One region of the Halioxenophilus aromaticivorans genome, then DNA from elsewhere that is predicted to be linked to it. Evidence: predicted binding sites of a transcription regulator. Region 1 holds the regulator's gene; the other holds the start of a gene.

The links. Region 1 encodes FliA, which starts transcription of late flagellar genes. Its sites were predicted from a motif close to CTAAAGNTNNNNNNNNNNNNGCCGATA; they were not measured.
Region 2: pomA (flagellar motor protein PomA) is a predicted target of FliA. The motif match lies at 5,314-5,340, and genes of this name have one in related genera.

Annotation. Positions count from the first base shown of each region.
Region 1 covers NZ_AP031496.1:2,228,299-2,236,281, reverse strand. The annotation lists gene ACGHM3_RS09705 (chemotaxis protein CheA) at 1-2,116, opposite strand, end outside; gene ACGHM3_RS09700 (protein phosphatase CheZ) at 2,168-2,962, opposite strand; gene cheY (chemotaxis response regulator CheY) at 2,982-3,365, opposite strand; gene ACGHM3_RS09690 (RNA polymerase sigma factor FliA) at 3,662-4,384, opposite strand; gene ACGHM3_RS09685 (MinD/ParA family protein) at 4,411-5,238, opposite strand; gene ACGHM3_RS09680 (DEAD/DEAH box helicase family protein) at 5,341-7,329, opposite strand; gene flhA (flagellar biosynthesis protein FlhA) at 7,373-7,983, opposite strand, start outside.
Region 2 covers NZ_AP031496.1:4,520,492-4,528,474, reverse strand. The annotation lists gene ACGHM3_RS19355 (methanol/ethanol family PQQ-dependent dehydrogenase) at 1-1,083, shown strand, start outside; gene ACGHM3_RS19350 (pentapeptide repeat-containing protein) at 1,151-1,798, shown strand; gene ACGHM3_RS19345 (HNH endonuclease) at 1,833-2,402, opposite strand; gene ACGHM3_RS19340 (PilZ domain-containing protein) at 2,910-3,467, opposite strand; gene ACGHM3_RS19335 (flagellar motor protein MotB) at 3,485-4,480, opposite strand; gene pomA (flagellar motor protein PomA) at 4,504-5,265, opposite strand; gene ACGHM3_RS19325 (exodeoxyribonuclease VII small subunit) at 5,503-5,748, shown strand; gene ACGHM3_RS19320 (farnesyl diphosphate synthase) at 5,839-6,723, shown strand; gene dxs (1-deoxy-D-xylulose-5-phosphate synthase) at 6,923-7,983, shown strand, end outside.

The DNA of each region.
Region 1 (7,983 bases):
GGCATGATGGCACTAACCAATGTTTCAAATGGAAGATTGGGATAGCTTTCTCACGAATAGTAATGCATTCCTGGCCATCTACCACGTTGGTTTTGGTCAAATCCATGTGGAAAATTTCGTCCACATTGACCAGCGGTAAAGCGAAGGTTTGGTCTTCCAGCATGATCATCAGCGTTGGCATAATGGCCAACGTCAACGGCACTTTGATATCGAAGCGAGTGCCTTCGCCCATTTGCGAATGGATCTCTATGGTGCCATTGAGCTGGGTGATTTTGGTTTTAACCACATCCATACCCACGCCTCGGCCAGAGACGTCGGAGATTTCTTTCTTGGTTGAGAAGCCCGGCGCAAAAATTAAGGCAAAGGCTTCTTGGTCCGATAGTCTGGCTGCTGCATCTTCATCGCAAACGCCTTTTTCCACCGCGATACCACGCAGCTTGTTGGCATCCATACCACCGCCATCATCCGTTATGGATAGCAGAATATGATCGCCCTCTTGCTGCGCAGAGAGGATCACTTTACCCATGCGCGGCTTGTTGTTTTGCTCGCGTATTTCCGGTAACTCGATACCATGGTCCACGGAGTTGCGCACCAAGTGAACCAATGGATCGGCCAGTGCTTCCACTAGGTTTTTATCCAAATCGGTTTCTTCGCCCACAAGCTCCAGCGCGATTTCTTTCTTTAGATTACGCGCCAGATCTCGCACCACGCGTGGAAAACGACCAAACACTTTCTTGATCGGTTGCATCCGCGTTTTCATTACAGCGGATTGTAAATCGGCTGTGACCACATCCAGGTTAGACACGGCTTTGGACAGAGTCTCGTCACTGCGTTCATCGCCCAGGCGAACCAACCGATTGCGAACCAATACGAGTTCGCCAACCATATTCATGATGTCGTCTAGGCGTTGAGTATCAACGCGAACCGTCGCTTCGGCCGCGGCTGCGCCGCTGTCTTTGCCGGGCGGCGTGGGCGCTTTCACTGCAGGCGCGGCGGGCTTGGCGCCACCGGACACTGCCTTTAATTCGGGTTTGCCTGGGGCCGGTTTTGCAGCGGGAGAAGAACTAGCCGCAGGTTTGGCCGGCGGTACCGCCGCTGGCGGTGGCGTTGGTGTAGTAGGAGCTGGCTCCACCGGCGGTACAGATGAGGTTTGCTGCGCAGCGGGAGGTGGCGTGCTGGCGGCTGGCGCTCCAGCAGTCGGCCCCTTACCTTTACCGTGTAATTGATCGAGTAGAGCCTCGAACTCGTCGTCGGAAATATTATCACTGCTGGGCGCAGCAGCTGCTGGTTCAGCGTTGGCTGCGGGCGCGGGCGTGTCACCGGCTCCGGGCGCTTGGCCCTCACCATGCAGCTGATCTAAAAGGGCTTCAAACTCGTCTTCAGTAATAACATCATCGCCAGCGGCCGCCGGAGTAGCCGGAGCAGCTTCTGGTTCGGGAATCGCACCGGTCTCGTCACTTGTAGCAGGCGCGGTTGCCCCTGGGCCTTTGCCCTTACCGTGTATCTGATCGAGTAAATCCTCGAACTCATCTTCGCTGATGTCGCCGCCGGCACTGCCTGGTGCGCTTTGAGTTACTGGCGGCTCTACTGCAGACGCAGGTTCGCTTTCGATGTTGTCCAAAAGGTTTTCAAAATCGGCATCGCTAGTGTCAGCAGCAGGTGTAACTACTATTTCAGCTGCAGGCTCTACCGCGCTCGCTTCAGCAGGCTCACCATCGGCGGAGATATCTTCACCGGCAACTAGACGCTCGAGTAGTTTAATAATCGCCGGGTCTGCAGGCGTTGGCTCCTGGCGGGATTGAATCTCTTGGAATTGACTGTTGACGGTGTCCAATGACTGCAACACCACGTCCATTAATTCCGGCGTCACATCGCGCTGGCCGTTACGAAGAATATCGAACAAGTTTTCCGTTACATGGCAGCAGTCCACCATGGCATTAAGCTGTAAGAATCCCGCACCACCCTTTACCGTGTGAAAGCCACGGAAGATTGCATTCAGCAAATCTTTGTCGTCAGGACGCTGCTCCAACTCCACCAGCTGCTCGGAAAGTAATTCGAGAATTTCGCCTGCCTCGACTAGGAAGTCCTGCAGTATCTCTTCGTCATCACCGAACATTCAATGTTCCTCTAACCTATTACCGTTTGTTTAGTTCTTTAAACATCGGCATCAAAAACCCAAGCTTGAGAGCAGATCGTCTACTTCATCTTGGTTTTTAACGACATCGTCACGTTTGTCGGCGTGTATCTGAGGGCCTTCTCCGCTAGAGTCTGATGTTTCGTTCTTGTTCTCATTGATATCGGCGGTTGAATCAAAACCTGCAATATCTTCTACGTGGCCCGCGATTCGAACCAGATTGACCAGCTCAGTTTCCACATCCGAAACCAAACCAATGACCTTTTTCAGTACTTGGCCAGTTAGGTCCTGATAACCCTGCTCTAGAATAATTTCTTGCAGGTTTCTGTTCAGTTGTTCAGCGCCACCTTCAATTTTTTCCAAAAATTGATCCATGCGATAGTACAAAGCGCTGAATTCTTCAGCGTCCATTTCCCGGCGCTTAATCCGGCTCCACTCCTGGCGCAAGGCCTGAGATTCGCTACTCAAGGCATCGGCGATCGGCGCCGACGCCTCAACTTTATCCATGGTTTTATCAGCGGCAGTTTGTGTTAACTCTAAAACGTAGTGCAACCTGTCACTGGCATCGGTCATTTGAGAGCGATCGCTGGGCGCCTTGGCCTCGGACTGGCCGTCTACATTAAAATTGACAATCGCGCTGTGCAGGGCACGCGTTAACCGCCCAACGCTGTTAAAAACTAGGTTGTCACGGGAGTGGTTGAGTTTGGAGATAACTTCGCTGGCTTGTAAATACTCATCGTTATTGAGTTTTTCAACCAAGGTACTGGCACAGGCACGAAGTTCGGCAATAACCTCGTCCGTGCCGGGATCAACAGGATGTGAATCCATAGTAGGTGTCTACTCCAACTTAGCTCACACGCTCAAAGATTTTCTCGATTTTTTCTTTTAGCGCTTGGGCGGTGAAAGGTTTAACTACGTAACCGTTAACGCCACACTGTGCCGCCTCTACGATTTGTTCGCGTTTCGCTTCAGCCGTGACCATCAATACCGGTAACGCATTTAGCCTTTCGTCGGCACGTACCTGTCGCAGTAACTCGATTCCGGTCATACCAGGCATATTCCAATCGGTAACTAAAAAGTCGAAGTCACCGTTTTTCAGCATGGGCAATGCCGTTTGTCCATCATCGGCCTCCTGGGTATTGGTAAAACCCAGATCGCGCAACAGGTTTTTAATGATCCGCCTCATAGTTGAAAAGTCATCAACGATGAGGATTTTCATATTTTTATCCAATGTAACCTCCATAGGCCCTGGTAGGGGAACTGATCATTTTATTAGTCTAGTAGGTGATTGAGCGGTATCCAGTTTTTAGGACAAGGACTTTTACGACTTAGGATAAATTGTAAGAGTCCGCTCTTAAACGGCATGATTTGAACGCTTTTTATCATTCATTAGCAATAATGAGCAAAGTGCCAACTGGTCATCTTACGGTTGGGCCTTTCTTTAAGTTAGCCACAAACACCAAACTAGTACCCCTGCAGTTAGTGCCATCAAAACAGCTCAACTGCCATTTCCGGGTAGATAACGGGTTAACTGTTCTCCGGCGCCCATTCCTGTAGCCGTCCTCGCAAACGCAAGGCCGCCTGGCTATGGATTTGGCTCACTCGAGATTCACTGACGCCTAATATTTGGCCGATCTCTTTAAGGTTCAGTTCTTCGTCGTAGTACAGTGCCAGCACTAATTGTTCACGCTCTGGTAAAGACTTTATCGCCTGGGCAAGCGATTGCTTTAAACTTTCGCGCTGAATTCCTTGATGGGGGTTTTGGCAAGCCGCCACACTGGTATCCTGGGCTACACGGCTGTCGTCATCGCCGACGGCTTCTTCGTAACTGAATAACCGCGTACCGGAACTGTCTTGCAGAATGCTGTGGTATTCGTCCAACGACACTTCCAGCTCTGCGGCGACTTCCTGGTCGGTGGCGTCACGCCCGGTGCGAGATTCCACCTGAGACATAGCCTCTTGCACCCGCCGTGCATTGCGGTGCACAGACCGGGGCGCCCAGTCGCCACGGCGCATTTCATCAACGATGGCACCGCGAATACGAATGCCTGCGTAGGTTTCAAAACTGGCGCCCTTAGATGCATCGTATTTAGTAGAGGCTTCCAATAAACCGATCATGCCCGCCTGGATCAAATCTTCCACTTGCACGCTGGCCGGCATCCGCATCATCATATGATGTGCAATTCTCTTTACCAACGGCGCGTATTGTTCAATATCTACTTGGGGGGCTGGTTGCGCTTGATCGTACATAGCTAATCCGTCGAGTACTGCCATAATCAGAGCCTCATCTGCGCCGTATGTAAAAGCCGTTCTACAAAGAATTCGAGGTGACCCCGAGGACCAGTTGGCAAAGGCCAGTCGATCATTTTCTCGGCAATACCGCGAATCGCTTGGGATGCACGACAACGTGGCGCATAGGTTAATAATGGCGTTTGTTTTTGTACGGCTTTGCGGACATTTTCGTCAAAAGGTATATGACCGATGTACTGCAAAGTCACATCCAGAAAACGATCGCAAACTAGTTGCAGTTTGTTGAACAGGTTCTGCCCCTCGTTAAGTGTGCGCGTCATATTCGCTACCACTCGAAAACGAGTTTGGTGATACTCGGTACTGACCAGCTTGATTAAGGCGTAGGCATCGGTAATAGAAGACGGCTCATCGCACACCACCACCACAACCTCGTGGGAGGCGGTAACAAAACTCACCACCGTATCGGATATGCCCGCAGCCGTATCAATTACCAAAACATCGAGCTGCTGGTCTAGATCGCTAAACGCATTAATCAACGCAGCGTGTTGCTGCGCGTTGAGCTGGGTCATATGTTGCACACCGGACGAGGCCGGGACGACCTTGATGCCACCAGGCGCATCAATCAGCACATCGCGTAAGTCACACACTCCATTAAGCACGTCTGATAAATTATGGGGCGACTTGACGCCCAATAACACATCCACGTTGGCAAGGCCCAAGTCGGCATCTAACAACACCACTCTGCGCTGCATCTCGGCTAAGGCCATGCTAACGTTGACCGACAAATTGGTTTTACCAACGCCGCCCTTTCCGCCGGTTACAGCAATTACTTGTACGGGTCTGGATAGACTCATAAAAACTCCATCAATAATGGCGAAAACGCCATCTTACCAAGACCCAAGCAAGGGCCTTGCCGGCCATGCTTGAGTGTAGCGCAAGACATCAACAGCGATGTTTTACGCCGATTGTTTTTGCAGTGTTCCTGCATCGGAACTTGCGTTGGATTCAACCTCGGGCTTAGCAACAATGGCTTCGGCCATGGTTACCAATGGCTGAGCTTCCGCGATGTCAATATCGTTAGGAATGCGCTGACCATCGGTGGTGTAGGCCACCGGCATCTTCGCGGTTAGCACAACATCCAAGGTTTCTGCTAAGCAGTCTGTTTCATCCATTTTGGTGAGCACCGCGGCTCTAACGTGCTTGCCCGCTAGGGCGTCCAACAGACTTTTTTGAAAGCGTTGCTGGGCGTTACAAGCCAACACCGCTAGCTTAGTGACTTGTGGCATGTCAAATAGACGCTGAATAAACGGGTCGCTATTGATCCCAGCAGCACTAACCCCAGGCGTATCAATTAATACCAGCCGGCAATAATCTAGGCTTGCCAGTGTTTCAGGTAAGTCATCCGCACAGGCTACAGAACGCAGAGGTATTTGCAGTATCTTAGCCAGGGATTTCAATTGGCTCTGGGATCCAAGACGCTCGTTGTCCACGGTTACCAAAGCAATAGACTCGCGGCCGTTGTTAAGCACATAGCGCGTCGCCAACTTGGCGATGGTTGTGGTTTTACCCGCACCGGTTGGGCCAACAAAGGCTATCTGCCCGCCGCTACTGGCCAGATCACAGCCCACGGTTTTAACCCGTTCGATGACATAATCCATGGTTCTCTTCCAAGCTCTGTCCTGCTTGCGAACTCGGCTTAAATCACATTGGTTGTGAAATTCAGATCGAAAATGCAGACCAAAGCCCATTTGCTCTAACTTACGGTCACAAGCTAATTGCATGCCTTTAAGATTAGCGAAGCGAGTTTGGGTAAGTTGCAGCTCCAACAGCTCGCGCATGTCGCTCAATTCTGATTTAAGCATGTCGATTTGCGCCTGTGAGCGATCGTCCTGTTTTACAGGGCTCACCGTTGCAACTGCAGGGACGGGCTCAACTATGGCCATAGCTGCTTGAGCCGCTGAGGTTAATTCGTCCGCTGCGGGTTGTGCTACAGGCTGATTTGGCGCGTCAACTAAAGCGTGAGGTGGATTACCCTGGTTTAGCCGAGCCTGCTCCAATTGAGCTTGCTCTGCTCTGGCTTGTTCTACCCTCGCCTGCTCTTCCCTCTCCAGATCTTTCCTAATCTGCTCTTCCAAGGCTTTCTCGGCTGCAAGCTGGGCCTTGATGTGTTCCGCCTTTGCTTGTTCAACTTTAGCTTGTTCTGCTTTAGCGCGCTGTTCTTTGGCGAGTGCGGCCTCGGCCCGCTCGGCTTCCAATTCAGCTCGAATTTGATCTCGAGTTTTCGAACGTACCGGAGATTCGATGGCTGAATACTCGTCTTCCACAAAATAGTCATCACCGGCCATTTCGCCGTAGGAACGCGTGGCTTGCTGGCTTGCCACTCGGAAGGACTGACTAAAATCAGAATCTTCCACGACTTCGATACTAGCGGTAGCGGAAGCCTTCGCCGATTCTGTCATCAGTTTATTGGAGCTACGGCCGTTAAAACCGTTACGCGACAAGCTGCGTGAACGCTCAGCCTTAACCACGTGTGGCTTGCGTGAAATACCACCGGTTTTGTTGGGAAAAGAGACCTGTGCGGCGAGCTTTTCCAATTGCTCCGCCAAATAAGACTTATCGGCACTGGCAGCCTTTACCAATTCGCGTTGCTGCTCATCACTGACGGACGATCGATTGGCCGTCGACGACAAGTCGTCCAACATTGCCAAGCCTTCTTGCTCAGCGGCGGATTCGTATTTGGCGAACACATTAATTTTTTCTTCGGCAGTGGGCTCTGGGCTGTTGGCACTATCAAGTAGCTGCTGGCAGTCGTCCGCTGTCGCCAAAATCTCGACGCCCTTTCTTCCATTATTACTGGATAATATAACAGCGTCTTCACCTAGGTCGGATCGTACGAGTTCCAGTGCACGACGCATATCTGCGGCTTTATAGCGTTTCACTTGCATAAATTAAGCTCCGAAAAATAAATTTTAATCTTCCTGATTCGCCCTAGGCCCGACTGCCAGAAATTGCGCCATCCACGTTAATGGATTTACTTTCAGGGATTTCCGCGTAGGCCAATACAGTTGCGTCCAATCCCATGGCACGAACGATTTTGACAATTAAGCGACGAATATTGCCAGACACCAGTAACACGGCAGGCTTATTGGCAACTTCTTGTCGCTGTACTTGTTCGCGAATAGAGTTTTGCATTACATCAATTAAACCCGGCTCTAAAAACCCGGTTTCATCAGCGCCAGATTTTTGTGCCTGTTGATGTGCTTTCAGCAATAACTGTTCCAGGTTCGGCTGAAGAGTTAATACCGGTAGCGGTTCGTCCCCCCTAGCGATGGTGTAGACAATTTGCCGAGCCAGCGCCACGCGGGCCTGTGCGGTTAATTGCTCAGTATCCGTGGTTATTTCAGCGGCCTCTAATAGGGATTCACATACCGATCGGAAATCACGTAATGAAACCTGCTCTTTCAATAAATTCTGACAAACTTTTAACACTGCATTGAGTGATAATTTATCTGGCACTAACTCAGAAACCAATTTCGGTGACGACTTGGCTAGCTGATCCAACAGCTTCTGAATTTCTTCGTGACCAATTAACTCGTAGA
Region 2 (7,983 bases), 2.3 Mb from region 1:
CCTGAAGACGTTAAAACTTGGCCGCGCGATGAAAACGGTGAGTTGGTTGAGGCTTGGCATCACGGCGGCGGTGCTCCTTGGCAGAGCGCCAGCTTCGATGTGGCAACCAATACCATTATCATCGGCGCTGGCAATCCCGCGCCTTGGAACACCTGGAAGCGCACCGCCAAAGGGGACGATCCACGCAATTGGGACAATTTATATACCTCTGGGCAGGTAGGTGTGGACCCCTCGACCGGCGAAGTGAAATGGTTCTACCAGCACACCCCTAACGATGCGTGGGATTTCTCCGGTAACAATGAATTAGTGTTATTTGAATACAAAGATAAAGGCAAGACAGTAAAGGCAACGGCACACGCAGATCGCAATGGTTTTTTCTACGTTGTTGATAGAGACAACGGAAAATTTATACGCGGTTTCCCTTTTGTTGATGGCGTCACCTGGGCCACTCATATAGACCCCAAAACCGGTAAGCCGGTGGAAGTAGAAGGGCAAAGGCCACCGCTGCCTGGGCTGGGTGAAGAAAAAGGAAAATCCATAGAAGTATCGCCGCCATTTCTGGGTGGGAAAAACTGGAACCCCATGGCTTATAGCCAGAATACGGGTTGGTTCTATATGGGGGCCAATCACTGGAAAGAAGATTACTGGACCGAAGAAGTCAACTACAGCAAGGGTAATGCTTATTTAGGGCAGGGTTTTCGTATCAAAAAGATGTACGACGATCACGTTGGAGTGCTACGCGCGGTGGATCCAAAATCCAGTGAAATAAAATGGTCGCATAAAGAAAAACTGCCTTTATGGGCCGGGGTTTTGGCCACCAAAGGCGGCTTGATCTTTACCGGTACCAGCGATGGTTTTATTAAAGCATTTGACGAAAAAACCGGCGAAGAGCTGTGGAAGTTTCAAACCGGATCAGGCGTCGTATCTTGTCCAATTACGTGGCAGCTGGACGGTGAGCAGTACATCGGTTTTGCCTCGGGTTATGGTGGCGCGGTGCCGTTATGGGGCGGAGATATGGCGGATTTGACCAAGCCCGTGGCCCAGGGTGGCTCATTTTGGGTTTTTAAATTACCCAAAACCTAGCTGTTGAAAGTTTGGTAGTTTGTGTGATTTAGGCGGGGTATCCCGCTTTTTTTAACGAGGCATTATTATGTTTCATTGGTTATTATTAATGCTTGTCTTCGGCAGTGCGTTAGCCCTGGCAAGCGACGACTTTTACGATGGTGTACAAGTCATTAACGGTTGTGAAATAAAGCCAAAAACGGTGTGCGCCGATGTGGATTTATCCGGTGTTGATTTAAAACACGCTGATTTATCCGGTGCGCGATTCTCCAAGGTGAAATTCCATGCCGCAGATCTGCGACATGCTGATTTGAGCTACGTAAAATTCGCGCAATGCTCTTTGGATGGGGCCAATCTTGCCTCAGCCAATTTGAATCACGCGGATGTGCGTTCGTCCTCTTTTACAAACGCTAATTTAGAAGGCATTACGGCGTGGGCACTGTTTGCCCAGGGCGTTGATTTTTCTGGCAGCAATATGGACGGCGCTAACATTGACCAGGGGCGGCTTTCTGGTGCTAATCTAACTGCAGTGAGCTTGCGCGCGGCTCGATTAGAAAGAACCTGGATGGGGAAAGCGAAGTTAATCAATGCCGATCTCACCAATGCCAACATTCAGGAAGCAAAGCTTAATGCTGCCAATTTGGCGGGTGCCACTTTTGACGGCACTCGAATTCACTACGCGATATTTGCCGGTGCATTTATGCAAGGGTGCACAGGCTGCCCAAAAGATTGGTAGCGCCAGCGCGTTTCAAACCCTGAGGAGCCTTGGGTTATAGCGCTACTTTAATACGCGAATTACGCGAAAATTGGCTGCTTAAAAACTCCATTTGGTCGCCTCTAATTCGGTCGCTGTTGATCAGCGCTAAATATTCCGCGGTATTGGGTTTAAAGGGCAGGGCGATAAGCTCCATGCTGATCTCAGACAGCAAAAAATTGCTCTTACGCTGATTGCAGCGTTTACAGGCGGCAACCACGTTGGTCCAGGTATCTAGGCCGCCGCGACTCACTGGGATTATGTGGTCTCGGGACAGTAGTTCCAGCTCAAAGTGGCCACCGCAGTATAAGCATTGGTAGTTGTCCCGGGAGAACAGAGCTCGGTTGGTGAGCGGTGGCACTACGTGGGCTCGGTTAACGCGCTTACCATTGCAGGCGACGATGGCAGGCAAATCCATGGTGGTTTGCTCACCGGTAAACCGGGAGTAGCCGCCGTGGACGCGGCGCACCACGCCACCCAGGGACCAACACACCAGGTCACGTGCGAAAAGACAGGTAGCTTGTTTCCAATGCAGCCATTCGATGGGCTGGCCGGCTGAATTCAGCCGCAGTATGCGCGGTTCCATAGGAATCCTCGTTCGCTAATGCTATCAGGCAGAAAATGGGCGGTATTTTTACAGCGAGGTGAAGACTGGCACCGGAGCGAGGAGGGCCCCAGCGGGTAGAGGGATGTACAAATGGTGTAACGGGCAATCCGAATACGACTTATGAAGGCGAGACTCCTTCCATTTGGGCGCCCATGGCGAGGTGCCTGGCGCGTTTGTATACTTTACTTGTTGACCTATGAATACTGCTGTTTCCAGGACCGGTGATACAATCAATTGGCCTGTTGCGATGGTTGGGTTAACGAAATCGTCAGTCTGGAAAACAATCGGCTATAAACTAGCCAAAGAATATGGCATTTCTATGACGATGCCAACAAATTGTTCTATTTTTCAACGCTAAGCGGTGTTTTTGAACAGCGTGTATAGCCTTAGGTGAAGACCTGAGCGTGGCATCTATGAAAGAGGATGCAGGAGGGTGTAAACCACGCCCCCAGGGCAACACAGGCAGGTCAACGAAGGCAGGTCAACCTAGTCATTCCAATTGGAGCGTATCAAATGGCCCTGGCGGCGAACAATGTGCTGAATTAGCAATTCTTGGTCGTTGCTAGCCATACCAAAGAAATCCATGCGTACGTAATATTCCTCGTCCCTAACCTTCTCTGAAGATATTACCCGAGCGTAGGTGGAAATGTTGATGTTACCGGGGATCAGCACCAGATCTACCAGTAGAATATCTTCTTCTCGCAGGCCTTCTTCTACCTCTAAGCCCATACCGCAGGCACTGATGTTGACCTGCCGAATTTTGTGCGCCAAGCGTTGCACCAAATAGTTGTCGATCTCCATTTGGTTGACCAATGCATTGATTTTGCGGTCGAAAGCCTCTAGCAACGTGGCAAGCTTAGGGTCGCTAACTTTGATTTCATTGAGCTCGTAGGCGATGGTTTTATCGAGGTCGTTGAGCAAACCAAAGATGTCTGATTGATGGGGCGGTTCCGATTGACCCATCAATTCGTTTTCTTCCACCATTTGGTAAGATACGCCTATGTGGTCATCTATGCGGAAGAAACGGCGTCGATCATCTGTCATGGCTATACCTATTGTTCTTAAAAGATTTCATCCGGTGTTAACTCAAATAAGTAGTCTGGGTCCAAGTCCAAATCACGCAGTAAATTACCGCCGTCTTGTTTGAGCATTTCTTTATCTGCATCCGATAATTCATCGGCCAGGCTTTGGCGCACTACAATTTCCACGCGTCGGTTTCGGGTGCGGCCTTCTTCGCTGTCATTGCTAGCCAAGGGTTTGGTATCGGCAAAACCCATAATTTGGAATCGGTCCTTGTCCAACACGCTGCCTTTCATTAATTCCATCGCCACAGACACCGCTCGGGAAGAAGACAGTTCAAAGTTGGAGCGGAACCGCTGCCGGCGAATGGGAATATTATCGGTGTGCCCCTCGACTGATATTGCTCCCTGGGTGTCTTTTAGTACTTCGCGCACTTCGCTTAATACATCGTAATAACTTTCTGCCAAATCGGCGGAGCCAGATTTAAATGCGCCTTTTTCTCGAATGCGAATAATGATGTTGCGGCTTTGGGTTTCGACTTCTACCTCGCCCTTAATAATTTGATCTTGCAGGGCTTTGGCCAATTCGGTGGCGTCGTCTTGGGCCTTGGCCTCCGCTTGTTCCACCAAATCTTTTATTTCTTGTTTTATTCGGGCTTTGACACCGGCGTCGCGACTGTCCTCACCTTGTTCGATGTCATATTCCATTTGGCAATCGACTTCTAGGTTCATCTCGGTAAAGTCGTCGGTGTTTTGGTATATCACATTCAATGGCGTAGGCTCGGGAATGCCCGGGCTAAATTCCTGGGCAATAATACTGGTGCCCTTGGGTGGGTCATCCAAACTGACTTTATTCTGCACACCGAAGGCGTTGGCCATGGAGCCGGCCAAACGCTTAAATTTTTGCGCATCCATCTCGGAAAACGAGAGTAGCAATACGAAAAAACACATCAGCAGCGACATCAAGTCGGCAAAGGTGCCCATCCAGGCCGGTAACCCCGCTGGACAGTCGCACTTATGCTCTTCTTCGTCACTCATGCCGTAAACTTCCTAGGGCCGGATTATTCGTCAACACCGCTGTCGCGTTTACCTTCGGGTAAATAAGTGCGCAGCATAGTGTCGATCACACGTGGGTTTTGTCCGGCCTGAATGGCCAACAATGCATCAATAACCAGATTTTTTACCATGGCTTCTTCGGCTGCTCGTAAAGAAAGTTTATCGGCAATGGGTTCGGTAATACCGTTGGCCAGCACCGCACCGTAGAGCGTGGTTAACAGGGCCACCGCCATGGCGGGGCCAATGGATTTCGGGTCACTCATGTTGGCCAGCATGGCTACGAGTCCGATCAGGGTTCCAATCATCCCCATGGCGGGGGCCATACCGGTGATGTCGCTGAAAATTTTGGCACCGTTTGCGTGGCGTTCTTCAGCCATGGTTCTATCTTTGGAAAGCACGCTTTTGACAACGTCAGCATCGTGACCGTCTACCAAGAGTTGGATGCCTTTTTGTAAAAAGTCGCTGCTGACTTCCTTCCCCTCCAACGACAGCAAGCCACCTTTACGGGCGGCGTCGGCCAGCTCAACGATTTCGCTAATCAGCTCGGAGGGATCGTCGATTTTGTTGGAGAAACTCTTGCCGGCGACTTTCATGGCGCCCAAAAACTGGCCCAAGCCAAATTTAGCCATAACGGCAAAGATACTTCCGCCGACCACGATAATAAGTGACGGAATGTTGATGAACATGGCCAGCGAGCCACTCATCAACATGGTGACGACAATCAAGCCCATCGCACCCAATAAACCGACAATCGTTGCTAAATCCACACGCCACTCCTTACACGGGCAATTTTGGTGTTACCGTTTGTCTCTATTCTTCGGCCATGATGAGAGAATCATTAGGCCCAAATTTAGGCCGTGCTGATTTGGCGCGTCGGGCGGTTTAGGTGCGGTGTAGGACGATTGGTACGCCTTGGCAGTGGCGCGCTAATCCGTGACAATAAGCGATTGACCGCGCCCTTGGGCTTAGGTAGGGTGCAGCGTGATAACCGATGGGGAAAAGGTATGGCAGCCCGTAAAAAGAACATGGATTTCGAAACTGCATTGGCCGAGCTTGAAGGGCTAATTGAGCAGCTGGAATCCGGTGACTTAACCCTGGATGCGTCGCTAAAAGCGTTTGAACAGGGCGTTAAGCTCACCCGTGAGTGCCAATTACAGCTGGCCGATGCTGAACAAAAGGTCAGCAAGTTGGTGGCCGAGCAAGGCGAGTTGAAACTCACTGATTTCGACCAAAATGAGGCCGCGCCCTAGCTAGGTGATCACCGGTGCCACGCAGCCGGTTACATTCCCGAGACTACACCAGAGCAAACCCCGCCATAGCCAAGCAACAGAGCCAGTAACTTGTTTCAAAAATTCTTAAAGACCAGCCAAACCAGAGTTGAGTTGGCGCTGGACCAGTGGCTGCAAGCCGCCACGGATGACAACGCAAAATTGACGGAAGCTATGCGCTACAGTGCCATGAATGGCGGTAAACGTGTGCGCTCATTATTGGCGTTTGCCAGCGCCGAAGCCTGTGGCGAGCCGGCCAGGGATTCTCTAGATGCCATTGCCTGTGCCATAGAGTGCATTCACGCTTACAGTCTTATTCACGATGATCTGCCCGCCATGGATGACGACGACCTGCGCCGAGGCAAAGCCAGTTGTCACATCGCCTACGGTGAAGCCAATGCCATCTTGGCCGGTGATGCTCTGCAAGCCGAAGCTTTCCGCATATTGACGGCCCCAGAACTGGCACTGGCCAGCGAAATAAAGGTGCAACTGGTGCAGGAGTTGGCCCTGGCCTCTGGAAGCCAGGGCATGGTTTTGGGCCAAGCCGTGGATCTAAACGCTGTGTCACAAACCCTCAGTCAGTCCCAATTAGAAACCATGCACAGGCTGAAAACCGGTGCATTGATTCGCGCTGCAGTGCGCATGGGGGCCGTTGCCACAGGCGCAAATGACACCGAGCTTGCACAACTAACGCAATATGCCCAGTGTGTGGGCTTAGCCTTCCAAGTAAAAGACGATGTGTTGGATGTCACTGCGGACACCAGTACCCTGGGCAAACCGCAAGGCGCCGATGCCGATATGAACAAGCCCACGTTTGTGTCTTTACTGGGGCTTAAAGAGGCAGAAAGATACGCCCAGAGCCTACATCGCCAAGCCTTGGATGTGTTGGCCGGCTTTGATTATCGCGCCGATAACCTACGCCATATATCGGGGTATATAGTGAATCGGGCTCACTAAAGCCCGTGTTGTCGGCTGCCGATCGGCGCCGGCATTACCAGGGCCGACCAGCAAAGGACCGGCCGGCAGTTAGTGATATTAATTCACGCCAATGATCGCTAAAATGCCCCTTTTTTGAATGGGCCCTTTCGAATCCAAGGGTCTAACCACGTATTCACTGCTGTTTGCCTTATTGATTATGTCGACTGAAATACCTCACATTCGCCCAGAGACGCCCCTGCTCGATAGCATCGAGAGCCCTGCGGATCTGCGCGCCCTTGATGAGGCGCAGTTGCCAGAGCTGGCACAGCAGTTGCGCGAGTTTTTACTGTACAGCGTGGGCAAAACCGGTGGCCATTTTGGCGCAGGCCTCGGTGTCGTAGAGCTCACAGTGGCTTTGCACTATGTTTATAAAACTCCGGAAGACCGCCTAGTGTGGGATGTTGGCCACCAAACCTATCCGCACAAAATTCTTACCCAGCGCCGAGAAATGATGCAAACCATCCGTCAGCTGGATGGTTTGGCGGGCTTTCCTAAACGCGGCGAAAGCGAGTACGACACCTTCGGCGTGGGCCATTCCAGTACTTCGGTGAGTGCCCTGGCCGGTATGGCGGTAGGCAGCGAAATGGCCAGCAGCGACCGCAAGATGGCCGCCGTTATTGGCGATGGCGCTATGACCGCTGGTATGGCATTTGAGGCACTCAACCACATCGCCCACATGGGCTCCGATGTCTTAGTCGTACTGAACGACAACAACATGTCGATCTCTCGCAATGTCGGCGGTTTGGCCACTTACTTCTCCAAGATATGGGCCAGTAAGCTCTACACCGAGTTTCGCGAGGGCAGTAAGCGCGTGTTGTCGAAAATCCCCCAGGCTTGGGAGCTAGCGCGCAAAACCGAAGAGCACGTCAAGGGCATGGTTTCGCCGGGCACATTGTTCGAAGAGCTGGGCTTTTATTACATCGGCCCCATCGACGGCCACGATTTGCCGCGTTTAGTGCACGATTTGAGCAACCTCAGGGCGCTTAAGGGACCAAAATTGCTGCATGTGATCACCCAAAAGGGCAGGGGCTTTGAACCCGCCGAGGCCGACCCTGTGGGTTATCACGCGCTGAACAAAATTGAGCCTAAGGCTCCGGCAGCGGCGGTGCCATCGGCCGCCGGTAAATCCAAAAAGCTGAAATACCAAACCGTTTTTGGCCACTGGCTTTGCCAGCAGGCAGAGCAATCTCCGCAGTTGGCGGCCATTACTCCAGCCATGTGCGAAGGCAGCGGTATGGT